DNA from 4 places in the Paenibacillus praedii genome. Region 1 is predicted to be linked to each of the others. Evidence: riboswitches for the same ligand, from Rfam matches in the RefSeq annotation. Region 1 holds a riboswitch; each other region holds the start of a gene.

What was found. Region 1 has a riboswitch for cyclic di-AMP ahead of ACO9K6_RS00570 (APC family permease). Riboswitches for the same ligand answer to the same signal wherever they lie in the genome.
Region 2: it holds a riboswitch for cyclic di-AMP, as region 1 does, so the genes downstream of both, ACO9K6_RS09085 (hypothetical protein) here and ACO9K6_RS00570 (APC family permease) in region 1, are expected to answer to the same signal.
Region 3: it holds a riboswitch for cyclic di-AMP, as region 1 does, so the genes downstream of both, ACO9K6_RS15715 (C40 family peptidase) here and ACO9K6_RS00570 (APC family permease) in region 1, are expected to answer to the same signal.
Region 4: it holds a riboswitch for cyclic di-AMP, as region 1 does, so the genes downstream of both, ACO9K6_RS18795 (C40 family peptidase) here and ACO9K6_RS00570 (APC family permease) in region 1, are expected to answer to the same signal.

Annotation. Positions count from the first base shown of each region.
Region 1 covers NZ_JBMWAM010000001.1:114,850-119,064, forward strand. Annotated here, with positions in the region: gene ACO9K6_RS00560 (hypothetical protein) at 183-524, shown strand; gene ACO9K6_RS00565 (YebC/PmpR family DNA-binding transcriptional regulator) at 1,077-1,796, opposite strand; cyclic di-AMP (ydaO/yuaA leader) riboswitch at 2,025-2,192, shown strand; gene ACO9K6_RS00570 (APC family permease) at 2,322-4,148, shown strand.
Region 2 covers NZ_JBMWAM010000007.1:136,640-140,854, forward strand. Annotated here, with positions in the region: gene metE (5-methyltetrahydropteroyltriglutamate--homocysteine S-methyltransferase) at 1-1,520, shown strand, start outside; gene ACO9K6_RS09085 (hypothetical protein) at 1,586-2,011, opposite strand; cyclic di-AMP (ydaO/yuaA leader) riboswitch at 2,018-2,180, opposite strand; gene ACO9K6_RS09090 (winged helix-turn-helix transcriptional regulator) at 2,306-2,638, opposite strand; gene ACO9K6_RS09095 (DODA-type extradiol aromatic ring-opening family dioxygenase) at 2,788-3,552, shown strand; gene ACO9K6_RS09100 (GTP cyclohydrolase II) at 3,584-4,215, shown strand, end outside.
Region 3 covers NZ_JBMWAM010000017.1:87,245-91,459, reverse strand. Annotated here, with positions in the region: gene ACO9K6_RS15725 (BlaI/MecI/CopY family transcriptional regulator) at 311-727, opposite strand; gene ACO9K6_RS15720 (F510_1955 family glycosylhydrolase) at 809-1,732, opposite strand; gene ACO9K6_RS15715 (C40 family peptidase) at 1,995-2,471, opposite strand; cyclic di-AMP (ydaO/yuaA leader) riboswitch at 2,475-2,612, opposite strand; gene ACO9K6_RS15710 (ATP-binding protein) at 2,744-4,057, opposite strand.
Region 4 covers NZ_JBMWAM010000026.1:29,388-33,602, forward strand. Annotated here, with positions in the region: gene ACO9K6_RS18785 (MFS transporter) at 1-336, shown strand, start outside; gene ACO9K6_RS18790 (cryptochrome/photolyase family protein) at 361-1,707, opposite strand; gene ACO9K6_RS18795 (C40 family peptidase) at 1,874-2,353, opposite strand; cyclic di-AMP (ydaO/yuaA leader) riboswitch at 2,357-2,507, opposite strand; gene ACO9K6_RS18800 (hypothetical protein) at 2,881-3,702, opposite strand; gene ACO9K6_RS18805 (M1 family metallopeptidase) at 3,730-4,215, opposite strand, start outside.

The DNA of each region.
Region 1 (4,215 bases):
TCATATTCTGAGAACAAACCACTCGTTACAAAAAGGACTCAACCAAATTCGCCATATCCGTCATATAAGGTAAAGAGTACATATTGGTGTATGTAGTTAATGAACTATACCGAGAAGAAATCATTAGCATATCTTATTAGTACAATCATCAAGCAAATCCTGGGCAAAGGAAGTGAGTATAAGTGGGAAGAAGAAAAAGAGTGAATCTCCATGCGTTTTCATTTGCTGAAGGAGAACACTCAAATGATATTGATCAGTCAGTTGAATCCGAGTCTCGACCAGTCTCCACAACTATGTTCTCAGTTTTTGACCGATTTGGTGGAATCGACGGAATAATGTCCATGATTGGAAAGATCCAAAAAATGTTTGGTATTTATCAACAGGTGCGTCCTGCGTTCAAAATGATCAGTACTTTCATAGGTCCCAAAGCAACCGTAATGAACATAACCAATAAAAATAGGAATGCAAAACGAAAATTAACAGGGAAAAGAAACCTCCATAGAATAAATCCACGGAAAAATTAGCTTTTCAAGATGTAACGTCCCTAGAAACACAAAAAGGCCCAAGAGGGTCTTTTTTGTGTTTACCTTAAATCAGCATTCTGAATTTTATTGACTTCCCCTTGAAAAAAATGGTATATTCAACCCCTGAAATGTAACAGCTTTTAATACAGTTGCATCTAAACATAAGGGAGAGGTGACGCGTTGGAGAGCAGACCATCTGCGCGTGTAATTCTCCCTCCTCATAAAAGACTCCGTTCCGCGGGAGGTTCGTCAACTGACTGTTCAGTTGAAAAAAACCGGAACACCTGCATACGATCACAGGTTCCGGTTTTTAAGGATAGCTTCTTTATTTACGATTCCAATAATTAACCTTATTAATAATTAATCTATCTAATCACTATCTTACTGGCTTTACCAAATAATCGGTCACATTAAGGCTGAGAGCCTGTCTTGCATATTCAAAATCAGTATATCCGCTCCAAATCACTATGTTACTGTCGATAAATAAAATATAGAGGATCCACTGTTCGGAATCCACTGCTGCTCATCTATTTATATATACAAGAATTCAGTTTAATCTTCAAATCCGACATTATGATATACCTGCTGAACATCCTCTAGGTCTTCTAGCGCATCGATCAATTTATCAAATTGTGCTTGTGCGTCTTCCGGAAGGTTCACGTCATTTTGTGCAAGCATCGTTAATTCTGCAACTGTAAATTCAGTAATCCCGTTATTTTTAAATGCTTCCTGCACAGCATGGAATTGATCAGGCTCAGCATATACCAATATGGATTCCTCTTCCTCTAAAACATCACGCACGTCTACATCCGCTTCCAACATGATCTCAATAACTTCATCTAGTGTTTTACCCTCTAATGCAAAGACTGCCGTGGAATCAAACATATAAGCTACCGATCCGCTAACTCCCATACTTCCGCCGTTTTTATTAAATGCAGAACGGACAGTTGAAGCTGTACGGTTCACGTTATTTGTCAATGTATCTACAATGACCATGGAGCCGTTCGGTCCAAAGCCTTCATATCGTAACTCCACATATTGTTCATCCGAGCTGCCTTTTGCCTTTTCGATAGCACGGTCAATGATTGCTTTAGGCACATTGTACGTTTTTGCCCGCTCCAGTACAACTTTAAGGGCGCGATTAGATTCTGGATCAGGCTCACCCTTCTTTGCTGCGACATAAATCTCGAGGCCGAATTTTGCATAAATACGACTCGTATTTTTGTCTTTTGATGCTTTTTTTTCCTTAATATTGTTCCATTTACGACCCATGCTGATCCCACTTTCTTGTTTTTACTTTACATTTTTTTATTATAACCGATTTTCTTTCGTTTTGGACGAGTTAAAATAGAATATTAGGCTTAAAATGATGATGCGCTAACGAGCCAATAAATTGTATCCGCATTCATGAGTGAAACCTTGCCTATTCGACTGTTTTTGAATGAATATGATCTTTTACACAATATAATTTGAGGAATATGATAAATCCATTAAGTTAAATAACAACACTCGCTGAATTTCCAAGTGGAAATCGGGGGAACCAAGCGCGACGAAGCATAATTCGCCGCATGGGGTGAATCAGTGACGCTGAAAGATAGCGACGCTGTAGGGCGACTCTAAACGCCCGAATCCGTCAGCTAACCTCGTAAGCGTTGTTAGAGAGGTGAAACAACTTCGGTTCGATTATGGCCGCGGGGGGATTCCTCTGCGTTTTTTTTCGTGGAAAAAAACAGAAAAATGGATTCATAAGCAGCAGAGCATACTTAAATTAAGAATCAATTCATGGCGGTGATCAAAATGTTAACTTTATTAAAACGATTATTAATCGGTCGACCTTTAAAGTCCACAGAACTCGGGGAGCAAAAACTAAATAAAACAAAGGCGCTCGCCATCCTTTCATCGGATGCTTTGTCTTCCGTTGCATACGGTCCGGAACAGATTCTGTTAGTGTTAATCACAGTAGGCGCTGCAGCATTTTGGTACTCCATACCAATTGCGGCAGGCGTATTGGTTTTATTATTAGCCCTTATTTTATCATACCGGCAAATTATCTTTGCCTATCCGCATGGCGGAGGCGCTTATGTGGTATCAAAAGAAAATCTAGGCAAATACCCTGGGTTAATAGCCGGGGGCTCCTTGTTGGTTGACTATATTTTAACCGTAGCAGTAAGTGTTTCCGCCGGAACAGACGCCATAACCTCGGCTTTTCCAAGTTTGCATGCGCATACGGTAATCATTGCCATTGTGTTTGTCGTATTCATTACTATCTTGAACCTGCGCGGTATAACGGAATCCGCTTCGATATTAGCCTATCCGGTATATTTATTTGTTTTAGCGTTATTCCTATTAATCGGAACAAGCATTTATAATTTGATAACGGGTCATGTTTCACACGATTTACACACGACTATCGGTACGCCAGTGGCGGGTATTAGCTTATTTCTGCTCCTAAGAGCTTTTGCTTCGGGAAGCTCCGCATTAACAGGAGTTGAGGCTATTTCAAATGCAATTCCAAACTTTAGAAATCCGGCACCGAATAATGCCTCTAAAACGTTAATTGCAATGGGTGCCCTGCTTGCGCTGTTATTTTCGGGAATTGTATTTTTAGCCTATTATTACGGAATAACGCCTAAAGCCGATGTAACCGTGGTCTCACAAATCGCCGAACAAACCTTTGGCCGTAATTTTATGTACTTCTTCGTGCAAGGAACGACCGCATTAATTCTTATACTTGCCGCTAATACTGGCTATTCAGCTTTCCCTTTGCTAGCCGTAAATCTCGCCAAAGATAAGTTCATACCAAGAATGTTTACGGTTAGAGGAGACAGACTCGGCTATTCCAATGGCATTATCATACTTGGCATTTTATCCATCATCTTAATTATTGTTTTTAAAGCACAAACCGAGCATTTAATCCCGTTATATGCTGTCGGAGTATTTATTCCCTTCACCCTGTCCCAAACAGGAATGATGCTGAAATGGATCCGGCAAAAGCCGCCGGGATGGATTTCAAAGCTAATAATTAACACAACAGGCGCTCTTATTAGCTTTATTGTTACGATCATGTTCTTTTTAACAAAATTCGCCCAGGTTTGGCCGGTCTTCATATTTCTACCGCTTATTATTTTTGCCTTTCATCGGATTAAAAAGCATTATGAAGCAGTGAGCGAGCAGCTAAGACTGACAACGTGTGAGCCTGCTATTCAGATCGAGGGAAATGTAATTATTGTGCCGGTAGCAGGTATCACGTATGTGGTGGAGAACTCCATAAACTATGCCCAGTCCTTGGCGGCAGCACAGATTATTGCCGTCCATATCCCTTTTGAAAGAGATGATGAAGCAAGGCTTGAAGAAAAGTGGAGAAATTGGAGGCCAGATGTAAGACTGGTATCGCTGCATACACCATACAGAAGTATCATTCAGCCATTAAGCAAGTTTATTGATACTGTGCAGAGAAAAGCGAGTGAATCAAACTATCAGGTCACGGTGATTATCCCACAATTCATTCCCAAGAAAGGCTGGCACAACATTTTGCACAACCAAACAAGTTTAATGATTCGTGCCCACCTGCTGTACCGTAAAAATGTAATTGTAACCACCGTTCCGTATCATTTAAAGAAATAGAAAATGGAATGCAGAGACAGGGTCGTCTATCCTAAGCTTTGTGACAGCAGCGAATGACAACAGCGCT
Region 2 (4,215 bases), on a different contig from region 1:
TCCACGGTCTGGAGCAGAACCTAAGCTCGCTGGAGCAATACGGCTTCCCGCAGGATAAGCTGCTTGCTGTCGGATTAGTAGATGGGCGCAATATTTGGCGTTCAGATTATCGTCAGAAGCTTGCAATAATCGAGAAAATTATGGAATTTGTTCCGAAGGAGCGCATTATCCTACAATCCTCCAGCAGCTTGCTGCATGTGCCAGTATCGGCGAAAAATGAAACAGATCTGCCTTCCGAGCTGCGCGAAGCGCTAGCATTCGCTGAAGAGAAGCTGGATGAGATCGTTTGGCTGAGCGCAGCCGCTGGTGCAGAAGGCGTTGCAGCGGCCTTAGACGGTCCGTTCGCGGAGGAGCTGAAGCAAAACGGCCAGCGCATTTATAATCTGTCTGTTTCTCCGGCACGTAATAGAAAAGCGGTAGATACGGCAGCTGTAGCCGCACATCCTTCGGCAAGACATCTGCCATTCGAAGAGAGACAGAAGCTTCAACAGGAGAAATGGCAGCTTCCGTTCCTGCCGACAACAACGATCGGCAGCTTTCCGCAAACGACGGATGTTCGTCAGGCTAGGCAGAAGTGGAGAAAAAATGAGCTGAGCACAGAAAGCTACACTTCTTTCATTAATGAAAAAATAAAAAAATGGATTGAAATTCAAACGGAGCTTAACATCGACGTTCTTGTGCATGGCGAGTTCGAGCGTACTGACATGGTTGAGTTTTTCGGAGAGAAGCTGGACGGCTTTGCTTTTACGCGCAACGGCTGGGTGCAATCGTACGGCTCGCGCTGCGTGAAGCCGCCGGTTATTTACGGGGATGTCGTGTTCACTGAACCGATGACGGTTACGGAAAGCGTCTATGCGCAATCATTGACCAATCGTCCGGTGAAAGGAATGCTTACCGGTCCAATTACGATTCTGAACTGGTCCTTCCCAAGGAACGATATTACGCGCGAGCAGGTCGCGTATCAAATTGCGTTGGCATTGTCCGAGGAAGTGAAGGCGCTCGAGGCAGCTGGAATCGAAATGATCCAGGTCGATGAACCGGCTCTGCGTGAAGGACTTCCGCTTAAGCAAAGCGATTGGGATGCCTACTTGAAGTGGGGCGTACACGCCTTCCGTCTATCGACATCGGATGTGCGCGATACAACACAAATTCATACGCATATGTGCTATTGCGAATTCCACGACATTATCGATTCAATTCTAGCGCTTGATGCAGATGTTATTTCTATAGAAACATCACGCAGCCATGGCGAGTTGATTCAGAGCTTCGAGGAGCACACGTACGATCAAGGCATTGGGCTTGGCGTATATGACATTCATAGCCCGCGTGTGCCTGCCGTCGATGAAATGGTGAAAAACATCGAGCGCGCGTTAAGAGTACTTGATCCGAGCATCTTCTGGATCAATCCGGACTGCGGGTTGAAGACGCGCGGTGAAGCCGAGACCGTAGATGCCCTCCGCAACATGATGGAGGCAACTTATCAAGTGCGCAAGCAGCATGAAGTGACTGTATCGATTTAGAAATATAAGAAGCCCGACCCTTCTGCTAGAGAAGGGTCGGGCTTCTTAACATGCAAGCAACCTGATCAAACTAAAGATACATAATGCAAGGCCCGTTGACGCAGAACATGCTCTTCCGTATCCGTTGCGAATGAAGCGGAATCTGCGGAGCGTGCGGTAACATGATTGACGGCAGCGGCGAATAGATCAAATACGCGTCCATCAGGATCATCCTTGTCATAATGAAAATCTTGAAAGGGTGGAAGAGTTATGCTGCCAATGAAGCTGACAAGAAGATCACTCCAGCGCTCCAGGTCGATCGTTTCATCCGTTTCACCGACGAACATCTCACTCCAGCCAATGCCTGAATCACTTGTTATACGAAGACATGCACGATAACCGGCTGAATCAATGGCGAGAGCGGGAATGATGAAAAGCTCGATGCGAGAAACGTTTAATGAAGAGGACTGTTCGGTGTGAAACTGAAAATGATTTGAAGATTGAGACAACATAAAATAAACCTCTCCTCTTTTCGCTTACGAGGTTAGCTGTCGGATTCGGGCTAGAGAGAATGCCCTACCAGGGATACAAAGCCCTGGATTCACCCCTTGCGAGCCATTGCTTGAACGTTCGCGTTGGTTCCCCCGTTTTTTCATAAGAAAAATTCAGCGTTAATGATTTATTTCTATTTTAAACCTGAAATGACTAATTGTAAACCATTTAAGGCCTTGACATGAATGGGGCCGTCCTTAAGATAACTGTAGTCTGGAAAACGGACGGCTCTTAAATGAAAGGGAACTTCAGCCTCAAAGTTGTTTAACGGCTTCTGACGGCTGCACCCAATCTTGTGACCACTTTTCAATTTCCCTTATGATCGGCTCAAGCGCACGACCCTTCGCAGTTAATGAATATTCGATGCGAACAGGAGTTTCGGGATAGACATGGCGGTCAACAATCCCTTCATTTTCTAAGTCCTTAAATCGTTCCGATAACAATCTGCCGCTGATCGGCAAGGCCGATTGCACGGCACAGAAACGCTGCGGGCCGGACAGCAGCTGAAATATTATAAGGCCGGTCCAACGTTTGCTTATGATGTCCATTCCCTTCTGGAAACGAGGACAAAGGTTTGATTGATCCATTCGTATCACCTCTTCTATGTTCCTTCTAAGTATAGCGCTAATATCTTATTTATACAAGCTAACATCAATAAGGTTAATTACTTGACTATCCTAAATTGTAAAACTATAATTAGTTACAAATAGTAACTTTATTTTGAGGAGGCACATCCATGAACCCTTTATTTCTTGCGCATGGATCACCGATGCTCGCCGTCGAGCAAAATGAATATAGTAAATTTCTGCAAGCAGCCGGAGCTAGTTTAAAGCCTGATGCAATCGTTATTTTTACCGCCCACTGGGAAGCGGAGGACGTCACGATCTCTTCAAAGGACGATGAGTATGAAACGATTTATGATTTCTACGGCTTTCCAGATGAGCTTTATCAGGTGAAATATCCAGCAAAGGGCTCTACAAAGGTGGCTGCGCTAGTCGGCGAATTGCTAAGTGATAAGGGAATAGCTGTTGCTTATGACATAGAACGCGGACTCGATCATGGTTCATGGACGATGCTGAAGCATATGTTTCCGAAGGCGGATGTACCGGTTGTGCAGGTTTCTGTCAATCCATACCGTTCCGCAGAGGAGCAGTATCAGATTGGTGAAGCGCTGCGCAGCTTGAGCTCGCAAAATATTTTGCTGATCGGGAGCGGTGTTACAGTCCATAATTTACGTGCGGTAAAGTGGGGTCAGAAGGAGCCGGAGAGCTGGGCGGTCGAGTTTGACGAATGGCTGATCGGAAAAATGAAAGAGAACGACACGAATGCCTTATTTCGGTATGAAGAGCTTGCCCCGCATGCTAAAATGGCAGTACCGCGGGCGGAACATTTCGTACCTTTATATATAGCGCTTGGAAGCGGAAATCCAGCAGCTTCACCTAAGGTTATTTATCGCAGCTATGAATTCGGCACTTTAAGCTACTTATCGATGCAATTTTAATATTCCATAAATTTAGAGAAGGTGGATCAGCATGATTAAACCAAATATTGCAGCCATTATTAAGGATAAAATAAAACGGACAAAAAGCGGTAGCAACGATATTTACGTTGTTGGACCTGTCAAGCTTCCAGTGGAGCTGGATGGAGAAACGAAGACATTTCACTGGTACAGCTGGCTTCGCAAGGAAGCTGGCGAGGAGCTGTCAGTCGAGCAGCTGTTAGAGGATTTGAACCGCAGCTCTTATGCAGATATGCAGCAGTCAAGCGTGCTCGTCTACGGTGATTTTGAAAATAGCGACGACTCTCTTATCCGGATGCACAGCATATGCCATACAGGCGATATTTTCGGCAGCGCAAGATGCGATTGCGGCTACCAATTGAAGCAGTCGATGCGGATCATTACCGAGCATGGCTCGGGTGCGTTATTTTACCTGGCTAACCATGAAGGCCGAGGGATCGGCTTATTCAGTAAAGCGATCGCTTATTTGCTGCAGGAGGATGGCCTCGATACCGTCGATGCCAATACAGAGCTTGGCTTTGAGGACGATACGCGCGATTACAGCGATGCTATTGCCGTCCTAAAGCTGCTGCGTACAAGATCGGGATCCATTATTACGAATAACCCACGCAAGGTGGATGCACTTGGCAAAGCGGGTATGAATGT
Region 3 (4,215 bases), on a different contig from region 1:
CCTCCAAGTCATCATTTACTCTGATGGGTTATTGTACGTGTAAAAAAGTTTTTTGTGAGAAGTAATACATACAGAAAACTCGTGTAACCTGACGCAAATTAATACCTTCAAAGCGATGATGAGCAAACTCACGGACAGTATCGGCAGCGAATTCATATTTGCAGAAAAAAAAGACAACCGCCGGACCTCCTAACGGTCAGCGGTTGTCTTTTCTGTTTGCTCCTTGCACCGGTATTATGTATACATGGATTAATGATGCATGCCCGGCATCTCGTCGTTGGAAATAGAAAGAAAAACAAAGTGATGGCGGCTATACTTCATCTTTATCACGCTTCCACTGTCTGATCCGTTCCTCCATCAGCCGCATGAGCTCCGGATCGGTCTGCTCAAACGCATCGAAGAAATGATTCACAACCATTTGCCCATACTCCTGAACCAATCCTTCCGTCACATGCCGGGTTTGCTCTTCTATAAACTGCTCTTTTCGCTGTACAGCCCGGAACGTACTAGCCTTATTCCTGCCTTTGCCAGAGGATGTTTTCACTAAATGACCCTTCTCTGTCAGGCGATTCAATACGGTCATTATCGTATTAACGGAGAGCTCCTCGTGAAGCAAGGCTAACACTTTTTTGATCGAAACCTCATCTTCCTCTTCCCATACAATCTCCATAATCCGAGCTTCCAACGGGCCAAAAAAACGATTCAGCCCTTCTCCGCTTAGCTTCATTCGTTGAATTTTCAAGCCTGCTGCTCCTCCCCCACCCCAAGCGGCCCATGTACTTTCCTCGTCACCAAACACCAGCCTTATTTACCTGCTGGAAAGTCCTTTACCCTTGTCTGCGATTTGACTCCAGCTAAGCCCGTTATCCTTGCTTAGAAAAACGTTCATACTAGAGGTCGCTAAGGCAAACTCATTCTCTTGCTTTGGGTTTTGTGCAATATACATGATCGCATCATCAGAGGCAAGCGGCAGTACGGATAATGATGAGGTTTTATCTCCTGTATGCCGCAGCAATATACCTTTTCCTCCAATAAAAAGATCGCCGTGAATGCCAAAAGCAAGTGCAGTCACCACTTGATCTACAGGCAGTTTATGAAATTGGTCCCCAAAATCAGTTGATAGAAACGCCCCGCTGCTCGTGCTGACCGCTATCGTCGCCGGGTCGGTCGGATGCGCCGCCATCGCAATCAAATCGCCGGATATCCCGTTCATGCCGCTTCTCTCCCAGGTGAGCGCTTCATCCTGCGACCGATAGAGACCGACGGCATCAAGCTTGGCATTCGGCTGTGGATTGAACAAATAGATAGTTTCCGTCTCATAGCCGACCGCAAGCCAATGAAAATCCTCCACACCTTGAAAGTCCAATATTTCAACACTTTTTCCTAGGTCCGTACTTCTTACGATGCCAAGCGGGTCCTGAAGCTCAGAGCTTCTTGCAGGGTGACCGCTGCTGTAAAATCCATTCTTCACAGCATTAAAGCCCATATAGTCATGCTTGTCGCCCTCTAATGGCTGCCAACGATCGTTTGCATAGGATACTAAACCTTCATGCGCAGGAATGATCAATTGCTTCCCGTCGCTTGTATACCCGAGTCCATGTATATGCCTTAAGGATACACTCTCTTTATCCGTCCGGTTTATGAACATAATAATTACAAGTAAAATAAGGACAGCGATAATGGCAACAACGCCAAATTTCATTTTCGAGTTTATTTTCATGTTGGCTTTCACGTTTGCACCCCAATTTAACACTACAATATGTAGTTATTTCGATACTACATATTGTAGTATCCATTCGATGAAGTTGCAACTTTACAGGAAGCCAGCGGCATCTGTTTCATGAGCAACACCTTCCTTATGTTTTGTTTATCATAGTATTGGCCGCTCAAACGCAAGATATTTATCGGGTCAGACGATAATTTTTCAATTATTTTGCAATCCATCATAAAAAAAAAGACGATTATGAATGACTTCATAATCGTCCATTTTTATATTATTTTACTGCCATCATCGCTTCGTGTGTTTTTTGTTCTACGACACGACGAGCCGTTACATAACGATTTTCATAGTAGCTGTCGCTTAGCTTATTGATCGTAACGCCTCTGCTGGAAGAAGAATGCGCAAACTTTCCTTCTCCTATGTAAATGCCGGCATGAGAGACTCCTCTTCCGCTTGTATCAAAGAAGACCAAATCTCCCGGGCGCAGTTCATCTTTATCAACCTTTTCGCCAATTACGGACTGTGATTTAGACGTTCTAGGCAATTTCACATTAAATTTATTATAGATATGAAGAATAAAGCCTGAACAATCAAAACCGCTGGTGGTGGTGCCTCCCCATTTGTAAGGAGTTCCGACAACATCATTAATTGCGCCTGCTAATACTGTTGGTTCGGCCTTCTGCGCCAGCACGCTTCCTCCGCCAGCAAATAACATCAAACAGGATAAAAAAACAATAAACACTCTTTTCAAAACTGTTTCTCCCTTCGTTGCCTACGAGGTTAGCTTATGGGTTCGGTTGAAGATCCCTATGCTCTTGGAGTTTCCCAAAAACAATTCACCCTAGGTGGTTCCCCCGTTTCCTGTAAATCAAGAATTCGGCGTTCTTATAACTTCTCTGAATGAAAATATTCGCTTAATTTAGGCATAATCCTCCAATTAATTTATTAGAATCCTTTCATTTTTACTCATTAAACGATATTTTATTATAAACCTTGCATGAAAAAAGTCTCATCTATTTCATATTATCCAATTACGACAGGCAGGCTGACATGGGCTATCGTTCCCCGTCCGATCTCGCTATCCATATGTATTTCACCGCCAAAATGGTCGATCAGCTTCTTGACCATAAACAATCCGATCCCTTGTCCGTTTTTCTCTACATTCATTTTTTCATGCTTGCGGTACAAGCTTTGCTGCTGCTCCGCACTCATGCCGATTCCACAATCCTCGATTTCAAGCCCCAGCGTATAATTGTTGACTTCCGCCCGGAAATGTACGCAGCTGCCCTCATGGCTGTATTTCACCGCATTGGACAGCAGGTTCGAAATAATGAGGCGTAAGCCAGTCGCATTGCTATTCATAATCTCTTGCCCGGTTAACGTGATGCTCCGGTTCAATTGAATACTCTGAGTGCGCGCTTTCACTTCCATCATCGTAACCACCTCCTCAATAATAGGAAGTGGATGAATCTCGCTTGTCTGCCACAGCGCTTCCGACGTGAGCATTTGCTCCGTATTCAAAATATGCGATATCTCATGATCGATGACAGCCACATAATCCGCAATATCGGCCAGTTTTTTGGCAGCGTTTGCATTGATCTTCAGCTCCCGGTCATTTAACAGCATAGTTGCGTAGGCTTTTATAACCGTTAACGGATTCCGAACCTCGTGTGAAATAACCTGGACGAAGTCCAGCTTCTTTTTGTAAAAATCCATTTCATTCTGAATTTTTGCGTGCTCAGCCAGAGAAGGAAAGATAGCAGGCTTACCCGGATTGTAGTATAGGCGTGAGTGTGTCAACTGTTTATCCGACATGACGTATTCATGGGATTGCATCAACCGCATATGCAAGCTGGCTGTTAAGTTGTGTCCAGCATAGGCACACACCGTTAAGATGCCTAGCTGCAGGATGGCAATATCACATTCTCTCTCGTACGCATCCAACTCTTCCTCTATGTTGTCACTCTCTACCCACTCTACATTTCCCCATACTCGAATCGGAATGCTTTGATCCAAAAAGGGCTGCATGACATACATGAAGTTTTGTACCACTTTTTCCGAGGTAAAAATACCGTTCAGCGCATAAAAATCATAGCTGTCCACATATCTGATGCTGGCTATATCATCACCAAAGCCGACGACATGCAATTGCTCCTTAATGAGCTCAAATCTTTCCCTGTTATCCGTAAAAATAATTTGTTGGCCCTGCTGTACGCCCGCTATAATAAATGATACTGCATTTCCAATATACGCATCGAGATGATCGTAGGTATACAGAATATGCGCATCATTGGCAACTTGAATGCTTTCTGTTAACTGGACGATACGAGTCGTCATAGCGGTTACCCCCATCGATCAAGCAATCTAATTAATTTTAAACTTTCTATTATTATTTATTCGATATCAAGCATATTTCTCCTTCACATTTTAGTTCTTAAGCATTAAAAAAGCTGATGTGAATGGATATTCACCTCAGCCTTTATTATTATTTTTAT
Region 4 (4,215 bases), on a different contig from region 1:
GCAGCGATAGGGCAGTTGAGCTGGATGCTTGTATGGGTAGCGCTTAGCGGTTTGTTCTTCTCGGGCATCTTCGGTATCGCGCTCGTCTATGCGAACGTGCTTATTCCAGGGATGACGGAGCGCACGACAAGCCTGCTTGTCGCCTTTGGCGGCCTTGGCGGCGCCATATTCCCTCGACTGACAGGCTGGTTCATGGATCGGTTTCAAGTGCAGGCAACCTTGTGGTATATTAGCGCACTCGTGCTGCTTATGCTGCTTCTATTAGCCGTCATGCTCGTGCTCGGCAGAAAGCGCAGTCAAATACAGGAGCGGAGCGATGCGCTTGCCGAAGCATAAGGATGTATAGCGGGATAATGGCCGTTATTTCATTATCGTTTTGTACATGTCGATCGCTCGTGCGCGAGAAGCCTTTAGATCAACGATGGCGCTGCTGAGCGGCTGGTGAATGCTCTTGCCCGGCATATGTGCGAGATGCGGCAGCCAGTGTCTGATGTAGCTTCCGTCTGGATCATGCGTCTGCGACTGCGTCGCCGGATTCATAATTCGGAAATAAGGAGCGGCATCATAGCCAAGCGAGGAGCACCACAGCCAGCCTCCGCGATTCAACGTGTTATCGTAGTCGCTTAAGTGAAGGCGGAAATACTGTTCGCCAAGCGTGAATGGACAGAGCAGGTTTTTTGTCAAAAACATAGCGGTCACCATTCGCAGCCGATTTGGCAGCTCGCCTGTCCGATTCAGCTGTGTCATGGCCGCATCGATAATCGGAATGCCGGTTGCGCCGGCCGCCCACGCTTCGAAGTGCTCGTCTGTTAACGGGGAAAGGTCTGCTAGCTGCTCATAGCGGAAGTAGTCCTCATGATACATCGCCTGGTACAAATAAAAATCGCGCCATGCCAGCTGCCGCAGCCAAGACTCCGAGCCCGGCAGTCCCTGCGTTGCTTCGTAGGCTTGACGAGCCGAGATTGCCCCTGTATTCAAGTAGCGTGCGAGCCCGCTCGTATGCTCCTCCGCATAGGCATCGCGGCAATCCGCATAGCCGGCAAGCCTCTCGCGGACAAAGCGCTCAAGCCTAGCTTCCGGTTTTTCTGATCCGCTTAAACCGGCTGTACCGCCCAGCGCACTAGCGATGGGCTCAGGCAAGGCAAACTCGGCAGCAACGGCACTGCTTATCTCCCCCATGGTTTTCAGGTCATGGATTGTGGCCATACTCATTGGACTATAGCATTGCAGCATATAGCTGCTCCACATGCGATAGAACGGCGTGAACACTTTATACGGCTCCGATCGCCGGGCGAATGCGGGGAAAGCCTCAAGATCAGCCAGCGGCGCATCTTGAAGTGACAACCAGCGTCGCCCTAGTCTGATGGCCGTTTGCTGAAGCCGCTCATCCCGGCTCCGCGAGTATGGCGTGTAATCCGCATGAACGATGACCTCGTCAATGGGATGGACCTGCAGAAGCGCCTCGATGATTCGTGAGGGGTCGCCATGCAGCACATGAAGCTCTTTGCCGGCATTTGAATAGCTTTGAAGCAGGGCGGCGGCTTGGTTCACAAAGTTGCGTCCGCTGTGGCTGGTAAGACGGCCGTCAACCGTGAAGGTCGGATCTAAAATAAACAAATGGATACCTTCTGTATCCCTCTTTTGTAAATAATCAAATGCGCGCAAATCGGAGGTACGCAAATCCTTGCGGTGAATAAACAAATACATCTGGTCCTGCTCCTTTCCTATACCGCAGCAAAAAACGCTGTTTCATTGAAGACAGAATAAAAACAGCAAAGCCGCATGCGGTTTGTCGTAAATGGACAAACAGCTGCGGCTTTGCTGGGCGAGTTTATCCTTACATCCCTCGCCTCGGAGGGGCGCTTAGATTACTCTATTTTGTTTCAGCAGCATACTTCTCGAAGCCTTCCGAGTCAAGGACGCGGCGCGCGGTTACAAAACGTTTCTCGTAATAAGAGGAGTCGATTTTGTCTGTTACAACGCCTCTGCTGGAGGATGCGTGCGCAATTATGCCGTCTCCAATATAGATGCTGACATGAGAAATGGCGCCGTTATTGCCGCCGATCGTGTCGAAGAACACAAGATCTCCCGGAAGCAGGTCAGCCTTAGCGACCTTCGTTCCTTCTTTTGCTTGTGAAGAGGAGGTACGCGGAAGCTCGATGCCCATTTTATTGAATACATATGTCGTAAAGCCGGAGCAATCGAAGCCCTTCGTTGAGTTTCCTCCCATTTTGTACGGACTACCAATAACAGCATTGGTATATCCGTTCAGCTTGGAATCTGCGAATGCGCTTCCCGCTTGAAAAGCAAGCATAAGCACGATACCAAGGAGCAATGCGGTAACCTTTTTCAATGGTGGAGCTCCTTCCAATGCCGACGAGGTTAGCTGTGGGGTTCGGTTGAAGGTCCCCTATGATTCCTCCTACGCTGAGCAATTCAGACGTCAGAATCAATTCACCCAAAGTGGTTCCCCCGTTTCCCGTTAGGAAATTAGGCAGTTATGAGATGTACTCGTGAATTATTCGATTTATTTCATTAAACTCCTCCCTCTACTGGGTAATTCTAATAATTCTCATGTAACCTTTAGACTAATATGGCTTCTTTTAAGCATCATTTCTGGAATAAAACAAATGGCAATCCTGCTTTTTGATGATATCGCGCGACTTAATTTCATTAATTATGTAAAGCCTTCGTGAAATATGCCGATTTGTCCTGCTGCAGTGAAGCTGCGCAGACTAGTCCAATGGCCTAAAGCAAGCGGAATTATGCCATTTCGGAGCCAAAAGATTAAAAAAATCTCATGATTTGAAATATCCGAAAATACAGGCAAAAAACCTCCCCTACCACTTTTTTTCCGTGGCATGAGAGGTTATTTACAATCTAAGAAATACGTTTCGTCTGCAAGCAATCGAATTGAGCCGCAATCGTCCACACCTTCATCAGCGTTCGCACGAGATGATAGCCTTGATGCAGAATAAGCGCGAGCAAGCCGGCCCAGATCATAGATACACTGGATACGACAAGTCCAAGAACTGCGCTAATGGCCCACATGAGCAGTGAAATTGCGGCAAATGCCAGAAAATTTCTTACTGCATGCCACAGGGAGGGAAGTATCCCTTGACCTGATGTCGCGCCGAATTGCATCGCCAGGAACAGCAGGTGCAGTACCGTGCCCCAAAGCGCCCAAAGCGCCGCTCCCGGCAGTACCGCTTGCAGCAGCTCCGGGACGGAGCCGCTGGCAAGCAAGGAGTCGAGCGCGCGGGGCAGCAGCCACCAGGCGGGGGCCAGCACAAGCACCGATTCCAGCCAGTAGAGCAGCATGACCGGCTTCCAGGCTTTGCGAATGCCCTCGAGGAAACGGGTGCTGGCTCCATCCCTCATCTGGTGATGCATGGAATACAGTAGACCTGCATTAAAAAGCGGCGTCAGCAGCATTCGAGCAGCGAATAAGCCGCCAAGCATCCAAAGGTATGGCGTAATGAGATCCGTCTTAAACAGATGAATCTGTGCCTCCGTCATGAAAAGCTGTACAGCTGATTCAGACGGATACTTGCTCGGAAACCGCCGCAGCAGCGGAGAAATGACCGAATCAATAAAACGATATAAGAAAAACCCCCAGGCGAGCTGATAAATAAATAATAAAATCACAAGGTGAAAATGCTTGCCTGTCAGCCACCAGCCTTGCTTCATATGAATCTTCATCGATTATCGCCCCTTGAACGCTATTACTTACCAGCTCAGCGACCCGAGCAGCCCTTCAATCAGCTTGACAACGCCAAGGCTCCATCTTGTGCGGCTCTCTTCCGGCAGTTGGGCTTGCATATAGTTATTGATTATTTTATTGTCCAGCACGTTGGTGTGGTTAGGATCGACGACTGCCCAGTCGAGCGGCGCAGTATGCACCAGCTTATAATGCATATGGGATTGCTCCGCGTTCCAAAGCATCGACACCTTCTTGCCGTCCGTAAACTGCATGACAATCGGAATCTCGCCATTGACTCCGCCATGCCGCTTAACCAGTACGACAGATTCGTACATGTCCGTCCCCTCCAGCGTTACCGGCCTCACCTGAATGGACGCGATAGAGAAGTCCGCCATTTGATCATCATAGACATACTGACTGAAGTAGTCATGCCATTTTGTCTTCGTGACCTGTTCAACCACCCGTTGGAAATCTGCCGTAGAAGGGTGCTTAAACCTATATTTCTGAAAATA